Regions from separate parts of the Pseudomonas chaetocerotis genome, predicted to be linked through region 1. Evidence: predicted binding sites of a transcription regulator. Region 1 holds the regulator's gene; each other region holds the start of a gene.
What was found. The regulator FliA, encoded in region 1, starts transcription of late flagellar genes. The targets are predictions, from matches to a motif close to CTAAAGTTTNNNNNNNNNNNGCCGNTAA.

Region 2: a site for FliA is predicted at 5,074-5,101, ahead of motA (flagellar motor stator protein MotA). Genes of this name have one in related genera too.
Region 3: a site for FliA is predicted at 4,594-4,621, ahead of H3221_RS10545 (flagellar protein MotY). Genes of this name have one in related genera too.

The regions. Positions count from the first base shown of each region.
Region 1 covers NZ_JACFYX020000007.1:231,535-238,693, reverse strand. Annotated here, with positions in the region: gene flhA (flagellar biosynthesis protein FlhA) at 1-1,380, shown strand, start outside; gene flhF (flagellar biosynthesis protein FlhF) at 1,392-2,702, shown strand; gene fleN (flagellar synthesis regulator FleN) at 2,815-3,645, shown strand; gene fliA (RNA polymerase sigma factor FliA) at 3,642-4,388, shown strand; gene H3221_RS14565 (chemotaxis response regulator CheY) at 4,488-4,862, shown strand; gene H3221_RS14560 (protein phosphatase CheZ) at 4,882-5,670, shown strand; gene H3221_RS14555 (chemotaxis protein CheA) at 5,684-7,159, shown strand, end outside.
Region 2 covers NZ_JACFYX020000001.1:543,932-551,090, reverse strand. Annotated here, with positions in the region: gene H3221_RS02540 (molecular chaperone) at 1-1,548, opposite strand, end outside; gene asd (archaetidylserine decarboxylase) at 1,716-2,576, opposite strand; gene H3221_RS02530 (rhodanese-like domain-containing protein) at 2,647-3,462, opposite strand; gene H3221_RS02525 (HDOD domain-containing protein) at 3,513-5,036, opposite strand; gene motA (flagellar motor stator protein MotA) at 5,156-6,007, shown strand; gene motB (flagellar motor protein MotB) at 6,011-7,006, shown strand; gene rsgA (small ribosomal subunit biogenesis GTPase RsgA) at 7,000-7,159, opposite strand, start outside.
Region 3 covers NZ_JACFYX020000005.1:119,384-126,542, forward strand. Annotated here, with positions in the region: gene rsxG (electron transport complex subunit RsxG) at 1-25, shown strand, start outside; gene H3221_RS10520 (electron transport complex subunit E) at 22-729, shown strand; gene nth (endonuclease III) at 827-1,465, shown strand; gene H3221_RS10530 (PA3496 family putative envelope integrity protein) at 1,577-1,756, shown strand; gene gloA (lactoylglutathione lyase) at 1,813-2,205, opposite strand; gene H3221_RS10540 (argininosuccinate synthase) at 2,275-3,492, opposite strand; gene H3221_RS10545 (flagellar protein MotY) at 3,610-4,557, opposite strand; gene pyrC (dihydroorotase) at 4,711-5,757, shown strand; gene rnt (ribonuclease T) at 5,754-6,428, shown strand; gene H3221_RS10560 (bacterioferritin-associated ferredoxin) at 6,611-6,829, shown strand; gene H3221_RS10565 (DUF5064 family protein) at 6,899-7,159, opposite strand, start outside.

The DNA.
Region 1 (7,159 bases):
GATGGCCTGGTTGCGCAGATTCCCTCCCTGCTGCTGTCCACTGCCGCAGCGGTCATGGTGACTCGCGTTTCTTCCTCTGAAGATATGGGCGCGCAGGTCAATCGGCAGATGTTCGCTTCGCCACGCGCGCTGGCCGTGGCGGCGGCAATCATGATTGCCATGGGCCTGGTGCCGGGCATGCCGCACTTCTCCTTTATCAGCCTCGGCCTGATCGCTGCTGCCGGCGCCTACTGGATCGCCAATCGCCAGCGCAAGACCAAGGAAGAAGAGGTCAAGGAGGTCCAGCGCCAGCAGGAACTGATCCCTGCGCAGAAGGCGCAGGAGGTCAAGGAGCTGGGTTGGGATGATGTCACCCCGGTGGACATGGTCGGTCTGGAGGTGGGTTATCGCCTGATTCCGCTGGTCGACCGCAACCAGGGGGGGCAACTGCTGGCGCGGATCAAGGGGGTGCGCAAGAAGCTGTCGCAGGAAATGGGCTTTCTCATGCCCTCGGTGCATATCCGCGACAATCTCGATCTGGCGCCCAATGCCTACCGTTTGACGCTGATGGGCGTCAGCGTGGCTGAGGCCGAGGTTTATCCGGATCGCGAATTGGCGATCAACCCTGGCCAGGTGTTCGGTCCGCTCAATGGCATCGCCGCCAAGGATCCGGCGTTCGGTCTGGAGGCCGTGTGGATCGACCCGACTCAGCGCGATCAGGCGCAATCGCTGGGCTACACCGTGGTCGACGCCAGTACCGTGGTGGCCACTCACCTCAACCAGGTCCTGCACAAGCATGCTCACGAGCTGCTGGGGCACGAGGAAGTGCAACAGTTGATGCAGTTGCTGGCCAAGAGCTCGCCGAAGCTGGCCGAGGAGCTGGTGCCGGGGTTGGTGTCGCTATCGACCCTGCTCAAGGTGTTGCAGGCGCTGCTGCAGGAGCAGGTGCCGGTGCGCGACATCCGTACCATCGCCGAGGCCATCGCCAACGTCGCGCCGAAGAGTCAAGATCCCGCCGCGATGGTCGCCGCGGTGCGCGTCTCGCTGGCCCGCGCCATCGTCCAAGGTATCGTGGGACTAGAGCCGGAGCTGCCTGTGATAACCCTTGAGCCAAGGTTGGAACAGATCTTGCTGAACAGTCTGCAGAAGGCCGGTCAGGGCGGTGAGGATGGCATCCTCCTCGAACCGGGCATGGCCGAGAAGCTGCAGCGTTCCCTGGTGGAAGCGGCGCAGCGCCAGGAAATGCTCGGCAAGCCGGTGATTCTGCTGGTGGCCGGACCGGTCCGGGCAATGTTGTCGCGCTTCGCGCGGCTGGCGGTACCCAGCATGCATGTGCTGGCCTACCAGGAAATTCCGGACAACAAGCAGGTCACCATAGTCGCTACGGTTGGCCAGAACTGAGGTAAAGGGTCATGCAGGTTAAACGCTTCTTCGCCGCCGATATGCGAACCGCCATGAAACTGGTGCGTGACGAATTGGGCGCCGACGCCTCGATCATCGGCAATCGCCGTGTCGCCGGTGGTGTCGAGCTGACTGCAGCGCTGGATTATCAGGCGCCGATGCCGGTGCGCCCGAACCCGGCGCTGGAAGCCGAGCTGCGCAAGACCCAGGCGCGCATCGCCAGCGCTCAGGCTGAGCTGACCACGCGTGCCGAGCAGGATGCCGGCAAGGACCGCCAACTGTTCGCCAATGAGTCGTTGCTGGCGCCCGAGCTGCCGGCGACCCTGGTCAAGCCGCAGCGCCCGGTCGAGGCCCCTGTATCGGCTGCGCCTGCGGTCGACCCGCGTGCACTGGAAGCCATGCGTTTCGAGCTGCACGGCTTGCGTGAGTTGATCGAAGTACAGCTGGGTTCCATCGCCTGGGGGCAGCTGCAAAATCGCCGCCCGCAGCAGGCCAACCTATGGCGTCGCCTGCAGCGCATGGGGCTGTCTGCCGAACTGTCGCAGGCGTTGCTGAGCAAAGTGGCCGGCGTTGCCGAGCCGCGTCAGGCCTGGCGCATGCTGCTGGCGCATCTGGCTCACGCGATCACTACACCCAAGGTCGAGCCGTTGGAAGAGGGTGGTGTGATCGCCCTGGTCGGTCCGGCCGGCATGGGCAAGACCACTACCCTGGCCAAGCTGGCTGCGCGTTATGTGCTTAAGTACGGCGCACAACAGGTCGCTCTGGTGAGCATGGACAGCTTCCGTATTGGCGCGCAGGAGCAGCTCAAGACCCTGGGGCGCATCCTCGGTGTGTCGGTGACTCAGATCGACCCTGGTCAGTCTCTGCTGCAGGCTTTGGCGCCGCTGGCCAAGAAGCGCGTGGTGCTGGTCGATACCGCTGGCCTGCCAGGCAACGATCCGGCGCTGCGTCTGCAGTTGGAAAGCCTGGCCTCGGCACGGATCAAGGCGAAGAATTATCTGGTACTGGCCGCAACAAGTCAGAGCCAAGTGCTCAAGGCCGCCTACCATAGTTACAAGCGTTGTGGCCTTTCAGGCTGCATACTGACGAAGTTGGACGAAGCCGCGAGTCTGGGTGAGGTTTTAGGTCTGGCTATAGGCCAGCAACTGCCGGTAGCCTATGTGACGGACGGGCCGCGGATTCCGGATGATCTGCACGTGCCGCGTAGTCACCAGTTGGTCAGCCGTGCCGTAGGGCTGCAGGCTGCCGAGGAGCCGAGTGAAGACGCCATGGCGCAGTTGTTCGCCGGCCTTTATCACAATCCGGCCAAGCGGGCCGGCTGAAGTAGCGAAATTGTTGCACCCTCTCGCACATGGTGCGGGAGTGAACGGCCCGACAGGTGTTTTTCAACGGCCTGTGGGGCCAAGTCGAAGTTAGACAAGGTGTAGAAAGAACATGGGTATGCATCCCGTACAGGTGATTGCGGTGACTGGCGGCAAGGGTGGCGTCGGCAAGACCAATGTGTCGGTCAATCTGTCCATGGCCCTGGCCGATCTCGGCCGTCGGGTGATGTTGATGGACGCTGACCTTGGCTTGGCCAACGTCGATGTTCTGTTGGGCCTGACGCCCAAGCGCACCCTGGCCGATGTCATCGCAGGCGAATGCGATCTGCGCGATGTTCTGCTGCAGGGGCCGGGCGGCGTGCGCATCGTGCCGGCTGCCTCCGGTACGCAGAGCATGGTCAGCCTCACGCCGATGCAGCACGCCGGGTTGATCCAGGCGTTCAGTGACATCAGCGAAAATCTTGACGTGCTGGTGATCGACACCGCCGCCGGTATCGGCGATGCGGTGGTCAGCTTCGTGCGTGCCGCGCAGGAGATCCTTGTGGTGGTCTGCGATGAGCCCACCTCGATTACCGACGCCTACGCGCTGATCAAACTGCTCAATCGCGATCATGGCATCAGCCGCTTCCGCGTACTGGCCAATATGGCTCACAGCCCGCAGGAAGGACGCAATCTCTTTGCTAAGCTGACCAAGGTGACGGATCGTTTCCTCGATGTCGCCCTGCAGTATGTCGGTGCCGTGCCCTACGATGAGTGCGTGCGCAAGGCCGTGCAGAAGCAGCGCGCCGTCTATGAAGCCTTCCCTCGATCCAAGTGCGCCCTGGCGTTCAAGGCGATAGCTCAGAAGGTAGATACCTGGCCGTTACCGGCCAATCCCCGTGGTCATCTGGAGTTTTTCGTCGAGCGTCTGGTGCAACAACCGACCGCAGACTCGGCCGTATGACAGCAGCCTCTGGACTTCGTATGTACAACAAGGCTCAGGCGCAGGACTCCCAGCACCAGCTGATCGAGCGCTATGCGCCTCTGGTCAAGCGTATCGCCTACCACTTGCTGGCCCGTCTGCCGGCTAGCGTGCAGGTCGACGATCTTATCCAGGCCGGCATGATCGGCCTGCTCGAAGCCTCGCGCAAATACGACTCCGGCAAAGGCGCCAGTTTCGAGACTTTCGCGGGTATCCGTATTCGCGGCTCCATGCTCGATGAGGTGCGCAAGGGTGATTGGGCGCCGCGTTCGGTACACCGCAACAGCCGTATGGTCAGCGATGCCATTCGTGTCGTTGAGGCAAGAACCGGACGTGACGCTAAAGATCACGAGGTTGCGGCCGAACTCCAATTGAGTCTGGAGGATTACTACGGCATTCTTGGCGACACTTTGGGCAGCCGCCTGTTCAGCTTCGACGACCTGCTGCAGGACGGCGAGCATGGCGGGTTGCACGAAGACGCCGGACACTCTCACCTCGAACCTTCGCGGGACCTCGAAGACGAACGCTTCCAGGCGGCGTTGGCCGATGCCATCGCTGGCTTGCCGGAGCGCGAACGTCTGGTGCTGGCGCTGTATTACGATGAAGAACTGAACTTGAAGGAAATCGGTGAAGTGCTGGGGGTTAGCGAGTCACGCGTGAGTCAGTTGCACAGCCAGTGCGCAGCGCGTTTGCGCTCGCGGCTGAGTGAATGGCGTGCTGCCTGAACGCGGTGTACTCGAAGGCGCAAACGGTTTCATGATTAAAGGACGTAGTTGCAAGCGCAATACGTTTGGGACTGTACGGAGGTCGACTTGGACAAGAACATGAAAATCCTCATCGTTGACGATTTCTCGACGATGCGACGGATCATCAAGAACCTCTTGCGGGACTTGGGTTTCACCAACACCGCGGAAGCCGATGACGGCACCTCGGCGCTACCGATGCTGCAAAGCGGCAGCTTCGACTTTCTGGTGACCGACTGGAACATGCCCGGCATGACCGGCATCGATCTGCTGCGTGCCGTACGTGCCGACGAGCGCCTCAAGCACCTGCCGGTGCTGATGGTGACCGCTGAAGCCAAGCGCGATCAGATCATCGAGGCGGCCCAGGCCGGTGTGAATGGCTACGTGGTCAAACCCTTCACCGCTCAGGTGTTGAAGGAAAAGATCGAGAAGATCTTCGAGCGGGTCAACGGCTGATGTCAGCCGCGAGGGTGCTATGGAACACGATGACTCCACGCTGGGTGACCTCGAGTCGACCCTGAAAAACAATGCCCGCGATCTGGTCGATAGCCTTGAACAGGGTAACTTCGGCGCTGCGGTGCAACTGATCAACGAGCTGAACAAGGTCCGTGATCGCGGGCTGTATCATGAGGTCGGCAAACTGACCCGTGAACTGCACAACGCCATTGTCAATTTTCAACTCGATCCGCGCATGCCTCATGCCCAGGAGCTGTCGCAGATCGCCGACGCGACCGAGCGTCTGAACTACGTCGTGACCATGACCGAGAAGGCCGCCAACCGGACCATGGATCTGGTCGAGCAGAGTGCGCCGCTGGTCAACGACCTCAGTGACGAAGCGCAGAGCCTCAGCGCCGAATGGGGCCGTTTCATGCGCCGCGAAATCGGGGCTGACGGTTTTCGTGAGCTGGCCAAGCGTGTCGAGCTGTTCCTCGCCCGCAGTGAGCGAGATGGCGTAAAGCTCTCCGGCCACCTCAACGACATTCTGCTCGCGCAGGACTATCAGGATCTCACCGGCCAGGTGATCAAACGTGTCACCCAACTGGTGACCGAAGTGGAAAGCAATCTGCTCAAGCTGATGCTCATGGCCAGCCAGGTCGACCGTTTTGCCGGTATTCAGCACGATCACGAAGCGCTGCGTACCGAACAGGAAAAATCAAAAGAGCCATCGCGGGGTGAAGGTCCGCAGATTCATGCCGATAAGCGTGATGACGTCGCCTCCAGCCAAGACGATGTCGACGACCTGCTGTCCAGTCTAGGGTTCTAAGGAGCACACAAATATGAGCTTCGGCGCCGATGAAGAGATCCTCCAGGATTTCCTGGTAGAGGCCGGCGAGATTCTCGAACAGTTGTCCGAACAGTTAGTCGAGCTGGAAAGCCGACCGGACGACATGAACCTGCTCAACGCCATCTTTCGCGGTTTTCATACCGTCAAGGGCGGAGCGGGTTTCCTCCAGCTCAACGAGCTGGTGGAGTGCTGCCATATCGCCGAAAACGTCTTCGACATCCTGCGCAAGGGTGAGCGTCGCGTCGATTCGGAGCTGATGGATGTGGTGCTCGAGGCTCTTGATGCAGTCAATGGCATGTTTGGCGAGGTGCGTGAGCGTCGCGAGCCCACGCCCGCGTCGCCTGAGCTTCTGGCGGCACTGGCGCGCCTGGCCGAACCGGGCGGCGCCGAGGCGGCTCCTGAGCCCGAGCAGCAGGCCGAGCCGGAACCCGCTCCGGCGCCTCAGCCGGCCGCGTCGTCCGCCCCCGCAGGCGACATCACCGACAGCGAATTCGAGCAACTGCTCGACGCGTTGGGTGAAGCGCCGGCTGCCGCCCCGAGTGCGCAGGCCAGTGCCAGCGACGAGATCACCGATGACGAGTTCGAGTCGCTGCTCGATCAGTTGCACGGCAAAGGCCAGTTCGCCGGTACGGTCGAAACGCACGCCGCTGCGGTAGTCGCTTCTGCGCCTGCTGGCGCACCGGCAGGCGATGACATCACCGACGATGAATTCGAAGCGCTGCTCGATCAACTGCATGGCAAGGGCCAGTTCTCGGCCACGGCCGAAGCCGCTGCTCCGGTTGCAGCCGTAGCTGCAGCGCCCGCTCCGGCGGGTGATGAGATCACCGACGACGAGTTCGAGTCGCTGCTCGATCAATTGCACGGCAAGGGCAAGTTCGTGCCGCCCGCTGAGCCGGCGCCCGCGCCTACCGCTGCGGCTAAACCTGCAGCAGCGCCCAAGGCCGCTGCACCAGTCAAACCCGCAGCAGCCAAGGCTGAGCCTGCTGCTGCTCGTGCCCCTGCCGCGCCTGCGCCGGCTGCCGACAAGGCGCCGGCCGCGAGCGAAGCAGAAACCACTGTACGGGTCGACACTGCGCGCCTCGACGAGATCATGAACATGGTCGGCGAGCTGGTGCTGGTGCGCAACCGTCTGGTGCGCCTGGGCCTGAACAGCGGCGACGAGGCCATGTCGAAGGCGGTATCGAACCTCGACGTGGTCACGGCCGATCTGCAGACCTCGGTGATGAAGACCCGGATGCAGCCGATCAAGAAGGTGTTCGGTCGTTTCCCGCGTCTGGTCCGGGATCTGGCGCGCAACCTGAAGAAGGAAATCAACCTCGAGCTGGTGGGCGAAGAAACCGATCTCGACAAGAACCTGGTCGAGGCCCTGGCTGACCCGTTGGTGCACTTGGTGCGCAACGCCGTCGACCATGGTGTGGAAACGCCGGAAGAACGCGAGAAGAGCGGCAAGGCCCGTGCTGGGCGCGTA
Region 2 (7,159 bases), on a different contig from region 1:
GCTGATTTCCGGTAGCAGCAGGGCGCGCAGGTACTGGCTGTTCTGCTCGGCCTTGCGCAACAACTGCAGGCCACAGGGGCGCGCGTGTGGTGCTATCAGCTCGATACCCATCTGTGTGCCGCCGCCACGAACCTGGCGAATCCAGCGCACGATGGCCACGCTCCAGCCCTGGCTGGGGTTGTCTTGTACACCCAGCAACTCGCCCGCCTGCAGTTGGCTGGGGACGTCCTTGGGCCAGGACAGGCAATAGCCGCCGGGGCTGTGATTGACGATGGGCAGGGGGAAGGTCGGGTAACTCTCGCCATTGTTCTCAGGCTGCGCCTGTTCACCAGGGGTTACCTTGGTGTACTGAATCTCTTCGAAGTGGATTTCCTCAGCCGCATTGCGCTGGGCATCGAAGGCGTTCGACCAGACATCAGGCTCGCCCGTGGACGGCTTGAATACCGCAGCGCCCAGCTCGACCGGACGTTTGAGTACTTCGGCGAACGAGCAGCATCCGGAGAGGAAGAAATGCAACGCGGTCATGCCGATGCACAGGGTCAGGCTGCCTTGCCCAGGTGTTCGCTGGAAGGTGCGCTCGGCGATGTCGCCCCAGGCTGCGGCAACATGCTGCAGCAAGTCGAGGGTGATGCCCTCTGGAACCATCAGGCGCGATTTGTTGCGCTCGTCTTCGGGGAGTTCCAGGTATTCCTTGATGGCATCGACCAGCGGCTGCGTGTCGATACCCAGCAGGTGGTGCAATTCGCTGCTCTGATACAGCGACTTATAGCGCGGCGGGCCATCGACCTGCGGCGCCAGCACGAACAGGCTGTCAGCATGGTCGCCTGGCTGAAGCTTGACCAGCGCGCTCCAGGGTTCCAGCGCTTCTGCCAGACGTGCGATGCCGCTCTGACGCATCTGGTTGGTGCGCGCACAGCCCAGCAGCAGCGCGGTCACGTAGGACTGTTCGGGGCTCAAACCCAGGGTGTGACGGGCCAGCGGGTCACGAATGACCTGGCGTTGCAGGCGCTGCTCGCAGGCAATCTGGTAGAGCTGGTGCAGCTCCAGCCACAGCCCTTCCGGAACCGGGCAGTAAAGCTGACTGGCACGAATCAGCGGGCTGCACAGGCTGTGGCTGGCGCGCTGCAGGGAAACGGCGAGCAGTTGGTCGCGATCCTTGCCGCTGCGAGTGATCACGCGGGAGATGATCAGCTTGTAGCCGACTGCCAGGTGGTTTTGCAGCGCCTGGCACAGGTTGGCCACCTTGCGCGGGCGCTCGTCGAGGACGATGGCCTGGTTGAGAAAATGACGCTCCAGGTGTTGGCAGACGAAGCTGACTTCCGGGCGCAGCAACTCCAGCAACTGCAGGCGGTTTTCCGAGGGGGTGAGGAATTGGTTGAGTTCCACCAGGCTCTGATACAACTGACGTGCAGTTTCACCGATGTTCGCCTTGGGCAGGCCTGCGATCCAGCGTTTCAGATCGCGGGGACTGCCGTCGCAGAAGCTCAGACTCTGCTTGCTCGGCGTGGGAACGCGCAACAGGTGAAGGTGGGTACTCTGTCTATCCATCAAACTCGGATACTCCGGCCACGCAATGCCAAGCGGCTCTAGTAATAGTCTTTCGAACTCTAGCAGTATCTGCCTGCGCTGGCAGCCCGTCCGGGTGGACGGGTTACCTCGCCAGAGTACGGATCTATGACCGAACGGTCGAGATGCGGGTTCCTTTTCTCAGCGGCTCAGTTCTGAGCGGTGCCCATCAGCTGGCCCATGCGCACCGGGCTGCCAGCGTCCAGCTCCTGGGCCCATTGCACCTGGTTCGGGCCGAACAGGACGATGGCCGTGGAGCCCAGTTTGAAACGGCCCATTTCTGCGCCCTTGGCCAGTTCGATCGGCCCGCGCGCTTGCGCGTCATAGCGGGTGCTCTTGAGCTCGCGCTTGGGTGGGGTGACCAGACCGGCCCATACGGTTTCCACGCTGGCGACGATCATCGCGCCCACCAGTACCACGGCCATCGGCCCGCGCTCGGTGTCGAACAGGCAAACCACGCGCTCGTTGCGGGCAAACAGTTCCGGCACATTTTCCGCGGTGGTCTGGTTGACCGAGAACAGGCGGCCCGGCACGTAGACCATCTCTTTCAGCGTGCCGCCCAGCGGCATATGGACGCGGTGATAATCCTTCGGCGAGAGGTACACGGTGGCGAACTGGCCGCCCATGAACGGCGCGGCGCGTTCGGCGTCGCCGCCAAGGAGTTCGACAGCGCTGAAGCTGTGGCCCTTGGCCTGGAAGATGCGACCGTGCTCGATGGCGCCGAGTTGGCTGATTGCCCCGTCGGCCGGGCTGAGAATGGCGCCGGGAGTTTCATCCAGCGGGCGCGCGCCGTCTTTCAGAGCGCGGGTGAAGAACGCGTTGAAATGTTCGTAAGCACGCAGGTCCTCGATTTGCGCTTCGCTCATGTTGACCTGGTACTGCTTGGCGAACCACGAGATCAGCGGATTCTTCAGCCAGCCGATACGGCATTCGGCAACGCAGCCGATCAGGCGCGACAGCAGGTGATGGGGCAGCAGGTACTGGCTGAGGATAAAAAGACGTTGTTTCATCGTGTTTCCTTGAAGGTTCTGAACCGGCACTGGCGTGACCAGACCGGGTGCAACTGAATGGTCGACGGACTCAGCGTTCGATGGGTGTGTCGGGCAGGTTGCCCCACTCGGACCAGGAGCCGGCATAGGCCTTAACGCGTGGATAGCCGAGCGCCTTGGCGACCACGTAGCTGAAGCCGGAGCGGCGGTGCGTCTGGCAGTGAGTGATCACTTCCTTGTCGGGCGTGATGCCCAGGCCTTGCAGGACGTCGGCGATATCCGTGCGGATGCGCATGCCGCGTTGCGGGTCCATGCCGGCAGTCCATTCGAAATGGGTGGCGCCGGGGATATGTCCGCCACGCGCGGAGCTCAGTTTTTCGCCACGGTATTCGTCCGCTCCGCGCACGTCCCAGATGGCCAGGTCGGTAGCATCCAGGCGCGATTGCAGGTACTCGCGGGTGGCGGTGGGGGCATCGCTCAGCGTCAGTGCCACCTCGGTGCGGGTCACTGCGGGCTGTTCCTGGCTCAGTTCGAGGCCATCGCTGATCCAGGCCTGCAGGCCGCCATTGAGGAAGTGGTAACGCTGATGGCCGATCACGTCGAGTAGCCAGATGAAACGACCGGCCCAAGGCCCGCCCTCATCGTCGTAGACCACATAAACGGCATCCGTGTGATGACCGATATCGGCGAACAGCGCTTCGAGCTGCGCTCGCTCGGGCAGCAGGCCGGGAGCGGGCGGCGCGCCCAGTTGCGTGCGCTTGGTATCCACCCAGCGCGCGCCTGGGATGTGGCCGGCGGCGTAGCGCGCTGCGCTGCTCAGATCGAGCAGGATCAGGTCGGCTGCATCCAGGTGTTCGGCCAGTTGGGTTGGCTCGATCACCAGTGGCAAGTTGTCGAAGGCGGACATGACGGCCTCCTTGAATGAAAAGAGGTCGATTGTAGCGGAAACAGAGCGCTTCAGCGCCCGCGCCTGGAAAAGCTGCCCAGCGCGCGCTCGATGCACTGCACGGTCTTGCCGAACGCCTGCAGGCAGACGTTATTGAGCGGTTGGCCGCCCTGATCGGCCACGATCAGCATCACCACCCGACCGTTGTTGGCCACGGAACGCAGCAGCAGATGCTCGCTGGGAAACAGGGCCTTGAGGTTGCCCGGCAGCAGTGCCGAAAACTGCGCCACGTTGCTGGGCATCAGGCGCAGTTGACCCGGCGTGCTGAGCAGGCGTTTCAACACCTGGCTTTGTGCCGGGTCGAGGCTGAGGGTGGCCGCGCTGACATCGAGCCCCGCCTGTTGCTGGGTTTGCAGGCGGGTGTGCTGACGGTCGGCAAGAAGCAGCAGGACGCGCTTCATGCCGCAGGCCTGCAAGGCGTCGCGGGCGCAGGCAGTCAGCTGCGGCACGTTGGCAAACGTGCTGGGTTCGGCGAGCAGCCGTGCACAGTGCTGACGCCAGGTGGCAAGGTCATCGCGCTTGGGTGGTGCTGCGGCGCTAACGGCTGGTTTCAGACGACGGGTGTCCCACGGCCAGATCAGGGCCTGGGCCGGGTGCCACAGTGCGTGATCGTGAATCAGGCGTGCGCTGCTCACGGCGTGCTGGTGCACTTGCTGTTGCAGCTCGCTCAGAGGAATCTGCAGGTAAAGTCCGGTAAGACGCTGCCAGCGCAGGCTGTGCGCGGTATCCCAGGAATGGTGAGCGGATACTGCCAGGCCGTTGGCCAGCAGCACGCAGTTGCTCGGATGGGTGAGCCAGTGGCGCAGGGGGATGTCGGCGTCGAGCATCTGCTGCTGATGCAGCGGGTGTTCGTTGTCGCGTGCGATGTGCAGCGCCCGGACCAGCTGGCGCCGATCACGCTCGAGCAGGCGGTAGCCGCGCACGATCCACTCCGGCAGTCGCCAGCGCTCGGCGAGTTTGACGCACAGCTGGATCAAGGTGACGCCGAGCAACTCTTTCTCTACTGCAGCCGGTCGCTCACCCTTGAGCAATACACGTTGCTCCCAGGCCTCGAACAGCTGCGGATGGGCGCACAGCAATGGCCAGATCGGCGCCAGAAACAGCAGGCTGCAGCCGTGCAATTCATTCCACAGGCGCGCCAGGCGCGCACCGAACAGGCCGCGAGCCTGTTGGCTGGCATGCTGACTGATCAGCAAAATCTGCTTGAATGCCAGAGGGATGTCGTTCTCTGGCAGGGCGGGTGCCTGGTTGAGAAGGGCCTCGCAGCGGCTCAGACCCAGGCGCGACAGCGCGGTTTCGATGCTCTCGGCTGGATCGCTGAGGCTGTTGCTCGATTGGTTTGCCTCGCGCAGCACCTGCAGGGCGAAAGAGGGGCTGGATTCTATCGCCTCGGCAATTTCACGCCAGGTTCGGCGGCTGTCTCCCAGGATGCGACGCAGGCGCACATGCTGCTGCTGCTCGATAGGCAGTGGCAACTTGCCCAGGTGTTGTACCCAGGCGTCCAGAGTGCGCGGCAGAGACTTTGACGTCGACATATTGGCTCGAGTCGAACTGGCTTTTGACCATAACTGGCTATAGTCTGGCGTATAAGTTCCGATAATTAGAAGGGTTGTTTTCAATAACCCATCCACTAGGCTCTGCAAGCATTTATTCCATGGTAAAAATCTTAGGCATCATTGTCGTCTTTGGCTGTGTGCTCGGCGGGTTCATACTCTCGGGCGGGAAGTTCATGGCATTGATCCACCCCTTCGAGGTTCTGATCATTGGTGGCGCGGCGCTGGGGGCATTTCTGCAGGCCAACCCGGGCAGCATGTTCATGACGGTGTTCAAGAAATCGCTGAGCATGTTCGGCAGTCGCTTCACCCACGCTTATTACCTCGAAGTGCTCAGGCTGCTGTACGAGATCCTCAACAAGAGTCGCCGCGAGGGCATGATGGCCATCGAGGCAGACATCGAAGATCCCGGCGCCAGCCCGATCTTCAGCAAGTATCCCGGTGTGCTCAAGGACGCGCGGATGACCGCGTTCATCTGCGATTACCTGCGCATCATGTCTTCCGGCAACATGGCTCCGCACGAACTGGAAGGTCTGTTCGATATGGAACTGGCCAGCCTCAAGGAAGAAGTGGAGCACCCGGCTCACGCCGTGGCCAAGGTCGCCGACGGCATGCCGGCCATGGGTATCGTCGCGGCCGTGCTGGGTATCGTGATCACCATGTCGATCCTGGCAGAAGCGGATAACGCGCAGATCGGTGAAAAGGTGGGTACTGCTCTGGTCGGCACCTTCCTCGGCATTCTCGCTTCGTATGGTTTCTTCGGTCCGTTGTCGAACGCCCTGGAGCATGATGCCAAGGAAGAACTGAACCTTTACGAAGCGATCAAGGCGACCCTGGTCGCTTCTGCCTCGGGCATGCCGCCGACCCTGGCCGTAGAGTTCGGGCGCAAGGTGCTGTATCCGGCACATCGTCCGAGCTTCAGCGAGCTCGAACAGGCCATGCGCGGCAGCTAAGCCATGGAGAATAACCAACCCATCATCGTCAAGCGGGTCAAGAAGACCGCTGGCGGCCATCATGGCGGTGCCTGGAAGATCGCTTTTGCCGACTTCGCAACCGCCATGATGGCGTTCTTTCTGGTCATGTGGCTGATGACGTCGGCCACTCCAGAGCAGAAGAAAGCCATTTCCGGCTATTTCCAGGACCCGATCGGTTTCACCGAGAGTGCCAGTCCATATGCCATCGACCTGGGCGGTACGCCTACGCCAGCGCCCGAGCGCACTCTCAATCCGGACATCTCCGAGACGCCGGAGAGTCAGCCGGATGAGACCGGCGTCAGCACCGACCAGATCGAAACCCTGGCTGAAAAGATGGAGCAGGAGCGTCTGGAGCTGCTGTTGCAGGAGTTGCAGAACAAGGTCGAGGAGAATCCCGAGCTGCAGCGCTTCAAGGACCAGATACTGTTCGAAATCACTCAGGATGGCTTGCGCATCCAGATCATGGACGCCGAGAACCGGCCGATGTTTGCCCTCGGCAGTGCCGACCTTCAGCCCTATTTCGAGGACATCCTGCTGGCCATGGCCGACACCATTCGCGCAGTGCCGAACAAGATCAGTATCAGCGGTCACACCGATGCCAAGCCTTTCGTAGGGCGCGGCGATTTCGGTAACTGGGAGCTGTCATCCAGTCGTGCCAACGCTGCGAGGCGCACGCTGGTGGCGGGCGGCTATCCGGACGAGCAGGTGGCGCGGGTGGTCGGTTATGCCTCGTCGGCGCTGTTCGACCGCGAGGACCCATTCAATCCCGTTAATCGGCGCATCGATATCGTCGTGCTGACTAAGAAGGCGCAGCGCGCCATCGAGGGCGAACAAGGTGTCGAGGAGGGGGCTGCGCCCACGCCAGGCGAGGTTCCGGCGGACGCGGCGAGTGAACCGCTGGCGCCAGAGCAACTGCAGCAGCGCCTGAACATCTTCGAAGAAGGCGCCCTGCAGTTCGATCAGCTGAATAATCAGTAATCGTCTTCCGGCAGGCTGGCGATGATATGTCGGTAGCTGGCCATGCGCTGTGGTTGTAAGCGGCCGTCTTCCAGGGCCTGCAAAAGCGCACAACCAGGTTCGCGATCATGCTTGCAGTCACGGAAGCGGCAGCGCCCTAGCAGGTCGTGGAAT
Region 3 (7,159 bases), on a different contig from region 1:
GGGCCTGGCGGAGGACGAGCAATGACCAGCTACCGCGAAATCAGCCTCAACGGCCTGTGGAAGAACAACCCGGCGCTGGTGCAGTTGCTCGGCCTGTGTCCGCTGCTCGGGGTAAGCAACTCCACAGTCAACGCCCTTGGCCTGGCGCTGGCCAGCGCCGTGGTGCTGGTGTGCTCGAACACCGCCGTATCGCTGGTGCGCGGCGTGGTCAACACCGCCGTGCGTCTGCCGGCCTTCGTCATGATCATCGCCGCGCTGACCACCTGCATCGAACTGCTGATGCAGGCCTACACCTACGAGCTGTACCAGATTCTCGGCATCTTCATCCCGCTGATCACCACCAACTGCGTGATCCTCGGCCGTGCCGACGGTTTCGCCGCCAAGCACGATCCGGCCCGCGCGGCCTATGACGGCCTGATGATGGGCCTGGGCTTCGGCCTGGTGCTGGTGCTGATCGGCGCCGTGCGTGAACTGCTCGGCACCGGCGCGCTGCTGGCCAACATGCACCTGCTGTTCGGCCCGATTGCCGCCGACTGGAAACTCACTCTGGTGCATGACTACAAAGGGTTTCTGCTGGCCATCCTGCCTCCGGGTGCCTTTATCGTCCTGGGCTTGCTGATCGCCGGCAAGAACCGCATCGACCAGATCGCCGCAGAACGCGCCAAGGCCGTCGCCCCCGATCAGCCGGCACAAAGCCGCCGCGTGCGGGTCACCGGCGTGATCGAATGACACCGCAAGCGAGCGACCGAACCTGGCCCGGATGCAATCCGGGAATGCCAAATACCCACCCCGGATTGCATCCGGGCCACGCCTGAAATCCGACACCATGAATGCTGCCAAACGCCTGGAAATCTTCCGCCGCCTGCACGAAGACAACCCCGAGCCGAAAACCGAGCTAGCCTACCGCTCGCCCTTCGAACTGCTGGTGGCGGTGACGCTGTCGGCCCAGGCCACCGATGTCAGCGTCAACAAGGCCACGGCCAAGCTGTTTCCGGTCGCCAATACGCCGGAGGCGATCTACGCCCTGGGCGTCGAAGGACTCTCCGAGTACATCAAGACCATCGGCCTCTATAACAGCAAGGCAAAGAACGTCATCGAGGCCTGCCGCATCCTCATCGAGAAACACGGCAGCCAGGTGCCGGACAACCGCGAGGATCTCGAAGCCCTGCCAGGCGTCGGCCGCAAGACTGCCAACGTGGTGCTCAACACCGCTTTCCGCCAGTTGGCCATGGCCGTGGACACGCACATTTTCCGCGTCAGCAACCGCACCGGCATCGCACCGGGCAAGAATGTGGTCGAGGTGGAGAAGAAGCTGCTCAAGTTCGTGCCCAAGGATTACCTGCTCGACGCCCACCACTGGCTGATTCTGCACGGGCGCTATGTCTGCACCGCGCGCAAACCACGTTGTGGCGCCTGCCGCATCGAAGATCTGTGCGAGTACAAGGCCAAGACTTCCGATGATTGATCAGCCATAGAATCCGACGATCTCCTGATTGAAAAAATCTTTTTTACCCGCTCAATTTTTGCCGCTATAAGGTGCGCAAACGGCCCCGGTAACTGGCCTGGAGTGGAATAGATGAGTACTGACAAAGAAGACCTCGAGCTGGACGAAGACTTTGTCGCGGAAGAATCGGACGATGCCGAGCCTGTGGTAGAGGTCGCCAAGACCAATCTGACCAAGCGCCGTATCATCGACAACTTCCTCGAAGAGCGTCGCCTGCACAAACAGCTGGCCGAGTATGATTTCGATATCTGATTATCGAGTTGCACAGAAGAAGCCCCGTTGATTGCGGGGCTTTGTGTATCGGGCGATCAGTCGCGGCGAGACGGCGAGAGTAGCTCGACCTTGTAGCCGTCCGGGTCCTCGATGAAGGCCAGGATGCTGCTGCCATGCTTCATTGGACCGGGCTCGCGGGTGATATTGCCGCCACGACTGCGAATGTCCTCGCAGGCCTTGTAGACGTCCTCGACTTCCAGGGCGATATGGCCGTAGCCGCTACCCAGCTCATAGCTGTCCACACCCCAGTTGTGGGTCAGCTCGATCACACTGTTGTGCGCCTCGTCGCCGTAGCCGACGAACGCCAGGGTGAACTGACCGTCCGGGTAGTCCTTGCGCCGCAGCAGGGTCATGCCCAGGACTTCGGTGTAGAAGGCGATGGACTTGTCCAGGTCGCCGACGCGCAGCATGGTGTGCAGCAGTCTCATCGGGTTTACTCCTTTAGAAAGCAGAACCCCGGCACATGGCCGGGGTCCTTGTAGCGCAGTTGACTCAGCTTAGACCAGCTTACGGCCCTTGCCGGCGGCGATGCGCATGCGCAGGGCGTTGAGCTTGATGAAGCCCGCGGCGTCCTGCTGGTTGTAGGCACCGCCATCTTCCTCGAAGGTCGCGATGTTGGCGTCGAACAGCGAATCGTCGGACTTGCGGCCGGTGACGATGACGTTGCCCTTGTACAGCTTCAGGCGTACCACGCCGTTCACGTTGGCCTGCGACGCGTCGATCATCTGTTGCAGCATCAGACGCTCCGGGCTCCACCAGAAACCGTTGTAGATCAGGCTGGCGTACTTCGGCATCAGATCGTCTTTCAGGTGCGCCACTTCACGGTCGAGGGTGATCGACTCGATGGCGCGGTGGGCCTTGAGCATGATGGTGCCACCGGGCGTCTCGTAGCAGCCACGGGATTTCATGCCGACGAAACGGTTCTCGACGATGTCCAGACGGCCGATGCCGTTCTCGCCACCGATGCGGTTCAATTCAGCCAGTACGGTAGCCGGGCTCATGGCCTTGCCGTCGATGGCGACGATGTCGCCGGCGCGGTAGGTCAGCTCGATATAAGTCGGTGCATCCGGTGCTGCCTCAGGGGAGACAGTCCATTTCCACATGTCTTCTTCGTGCTCGGTCCAGGTGTCCTCCAGCACGCCGCCTTCATAGGAGATGTGCAGCAGGTTGGCATCCATGGAGTACGGCGACTTCTTCTTGCCGTGGCGCTCGATCGGGATGGCGTGCTTCTCGGCGTAGTCCATCAGCTTCTCGCGCGACAGCAGGTCCCACTCACGCCATGGGGCGATGACTTTCACACCTGGCTTCAGCGCGTAGGCGCCCAGCTCGAAACGCACCTGATCGTTGCCCTTGCCGGTCGCACCGTGGGAGATGGCGTCGGCGCCGGTCTCGTTGGCGATTTCGATCAGACGCTTGGCAATCAGCGGACGGGCGATGGAAGTACCCAGCAGGTATTCGCCTTCGTAGACGGTGTTGGCGCGGAACATCGGGTAGACGAAGTCACGGACGAATTCTTCGCGCAGGTCGTCGATGTAGATTTCCTTGACGCCCATCGCCTGAGCCTTGGCGCGGGCCGGTTCGACCTCTTCGCCTTGGCCGAGATCAGCGGTGAAGGTCACCACTTCACAGTTATAGGTATCTTGCAGCCACTTGAGGATCACCGAGGTGTCCAGGCCACCGGAATAGGCCAGAACTACCTTTTTGACGTCCGCCATGCCATCACTCCACGGGTTGTACGATAAAACCGGTGATTCTACTGACCCTGCGGGGCAATTTACAGGGGCGCGACAGCTTGTGACGACGAAGCGACGGCGAGAATGGGCGTTTTTGCCTCAGGAGGGCGTACTTCCGGCCGGATCGACCGGGGGGCTCGGTGGAGCGACTTGCGGTTCGCTCTGTACCGGGACTTCCGGAGCGGGCACGCGATCCAGGCGCAGGGTCGCACGACGGTTCTTGGCGCGATTGGCTTCGTTGTTGTTTGGCACCAGCGGGTAACGCTCGCCATGAAAGCGCATGGTGATCTGTTCGACCGGTACGCCACCGGCCACCAGATACTCCTGCACGGCCAGCGCACGACGACGTGAAAGGTCGCGATTGGTCAGACGATTACCGCTGTTGTCGGCATGACCATCAATCTGGAAGCTGTTGATGCTCGGGTCGGCCTTGACGAAGTCGAGGATGATGTCGAGCTTGGCCTTGGCCATCGGATCGAGATCGATGCCCCCCCCCGGGAAACCGATCTGCGCCTGGCGAATCTGATCAAAATTGACCGGCAGCAACTTGGCGATACAGGCCTGGTAATCGTCATAGGCCTTGTGAAACTTCACCGGCAGCAAACGCACTTCCAGATTATCGCCCCCGTTGAGGGTGCGATGACGTACCAGTGGGCTGCGCCCTTCGAGCAAACCGGTGAGCAGCCGCGAACCCTGCTCCTGCGAGCTGTTGAACGGCACCTCACCATTGCCGACGCTGACCACGCCGAGGTTGATGTCGCCGCGCCCTGGCTGCCAGGGCGCAGCCGCCGCCAGCAAGGTCGCCGAACCGGCGCCCATCCAGCGCTCGCGTGCCTTGAGACGAAAGGTGACCTGTTCACCCGCGCGGCGTACGAACTCGCCACTGCCGAAATTGCTGATCGGCTGACTCAGGCGACACTCGAACTGATCACCCTCGACCGTCCACTCCACCTTTTCCAGCCGCGTCTGGAAGCTGATGGCATGCGCTGGCAAGCACAAAGGCATGCCAGCCAGCAGGCTGATCAGAAGGAAATTGGGCGCACGCACGGTCGACTCCACGGCGATTCACGGCATTCTTACGGGGTATCGGTCAGGCGCGCGGAAACTTGACCCCCTGCGTGCAATTGTCGCGTCGCCGCGAGCGCGAACAGGCGCTTTTCAGTTACCATGCGGCCACGTTTTACCCGCCTGGAAGCCTCCATGTCCGACCTCCTGACTCTCCTGCGTCCCGATGACTGGCACATTCACCTGCGCGACGGCGCGGTGCTGCCACACACCGTCGGCGACGCCGCGCGCACTTTCGGCCGCGCCATCATCATGCCCAACCTGGTTCCGCCGGTACGCAATGCCGCCGAAGCCGACGCCTATCGTCAGCGCATCCTCGCGGCGCGCCCGGCGGGCAGTCGCTTCGAGCCGCTGATGGTGCTCTATCTCACCGACAACACCAGCCCCGAAGACGTACGCGCGGCCAAGGCCAGCGGTTTCGTGCATGCGGCCAAGCTCTACCCGGCCGGCGCTACCACCAACTCCGACTCGGGCGTGACCAGCATCGACAAGATCTTCCCGGCACTCGAAGCGATGGCCGAAGTCGGCATGCTGCTGCTGGTGCACGGCGAAGTGACCCGCGCCGAGATCGACGTATTCGACCGCGAGAAGACCTTCATCGACGAGCACCTGACCCGTGTGGTCGACCGCTTCCCGACGCTGAAAGTGGTGTTCGAGCACATCACCACCCGTGACGCGGTGCAGTTCGTCGAGGCCGCCTCGGCCAACGTCGGCGCCACCATCACCGCGCACCACCTGCTGTACAACCGCAACCACATGTTGGTCGGCGGCATTCGCCCGCACTTCTACTGCCTGCCGATCCTCAAACGCAACGTGCATCAGGAAGCCCTGCTCGACGCTGCCACCAGCGGCAACCCCAAGTTCTTCCTCGGCACCGACTCGGCGCCGCACGTCAAGCACGCCAAGGAAGCCGCCTGCGGCTGCGCCGGCTGCTACACCGCCTATGCGGCCATCGAGCTGTATGCCGAAGCCTTCGAACAGCGCGGCGCGCTGGACAAGCTGGAAGCCTTCGCCAGCTTCCACGGCCCGGACTTCTACGGCATGCCGCGTAACAGCGACAGCATTACCCTGGTGCGCGAAGAGTGGACCGTGCCGGCCACCCTGCCGCTGGGCGACAACAGCGTGGTGCCGCTGCGCGCCGGCGAAACCCTGCGCTGGAAATTGCTGGAGGCCCAGGCGTGAGCGAAGACAACTACGACGACGAACTCGAGCCCAGCCTGCCGTCCGGCCCGCGCACGCCCATGGCCGCACGCTTTCGCGGTTATCTACCGGTGGTAGTGGATGTGGAAACCGGTGGTTTCAACTGCGCCACCGATGCCCTGCTGGAAATCGCTGCGACCACCATTGCCATGGATGAGAGCGGCTTCCTCTATCCGGATCACACCCACTTCTTCCGCATCGAACCCTTCGCAGGCGCCAACATCGAACAGGCCGCGCTGGAATTCACCGGCATCAAGCTCGACCACCCGCTGCGCATGGCAGTGAGCGAGGAGCACGCGCTGGGCGAAATCTTCAAGGGCCTGCGCAAGTCGATCAAATCGGCTGGCTGCAAGCGCGCGATTCTGGTCGGCCATAACAGCAGCTTCGACCTCGGTTTCCTCAATGCGGCGGTGGCGCGCTGCGGCATCAAACGCAATCCCTTCCACCCGTTCTCCAGCTTCGACACCGCAACCCTCGCCGGCCTCGCCTATGGCCAGACCGTGCTGGCCAAGGCCTGCCAGACAGCCGGTATCGAGTTCGATGGCAAGGAAGCACACTCGGCGCGCTACGACACCGAGAAGACCGCCGAGCTGTTCTGCGGCATCGTCAATCGCTGGAAGGAAATGGGCGGCTGGGACGAATTCGATCAGTGAGCCTCTGCACATTCACCCTTCAATGAAAAAACCGGCCAAGGCCGGTTTTTTCACATCTGCGCAACGGCGCTCATACACCGTTCGTCAGGAGATGCGAGCATTCGCAATCGATCTTTGACAAGCATTCTCATTAACATTAGTATCCGATCCATCGAACAGAACCACCAAGACGAGCCTTGCTTATGTACGTCTGCCTCTGTGAAGGTGTCACCGATACTCAAATCCGCGATGCGGTCTACGAAGGCTGCTGCAGCTACCGTGAAGTGCGCGGCACGCTCGGCATCGCCAGCCAGTGTGGCAAGTGCGCTTGCCTGGCCAAACAGGTCGTTCGCGAAACCATCGCCGAAGTGCAGAGCAGCCAAGCCTCGCTGGCCTATCCTGCAGGTTTCGTCGCTGCCTGAGACACGACACGAGAATGAAAAAACCGGATCTGAGCATCCGGTTTTTTTTCGTCCTCGAACAGCCAGGGGTCACGTCGGACCGTCGCGCTCCAGGTGATCGAGGTCCACCGCTTCACCCGGCTTGGCGTGCAACTTGGCGCGGATGTCTTCGAAGAGCGCATCGTATTCGGCATGGGCACGCATGATCGGGCTGTGGTTGGGCGGCAAGCCATGCTTGGCTACCAGGCGGGAGATCACGCTGGCGAAGTTGAACGCGGTATCGCGATGCATTTCGAAGACTTCCTCGAATGCCCTGCCCTCGATCTCGCCGACCAGGCGCCCATGCAGCAT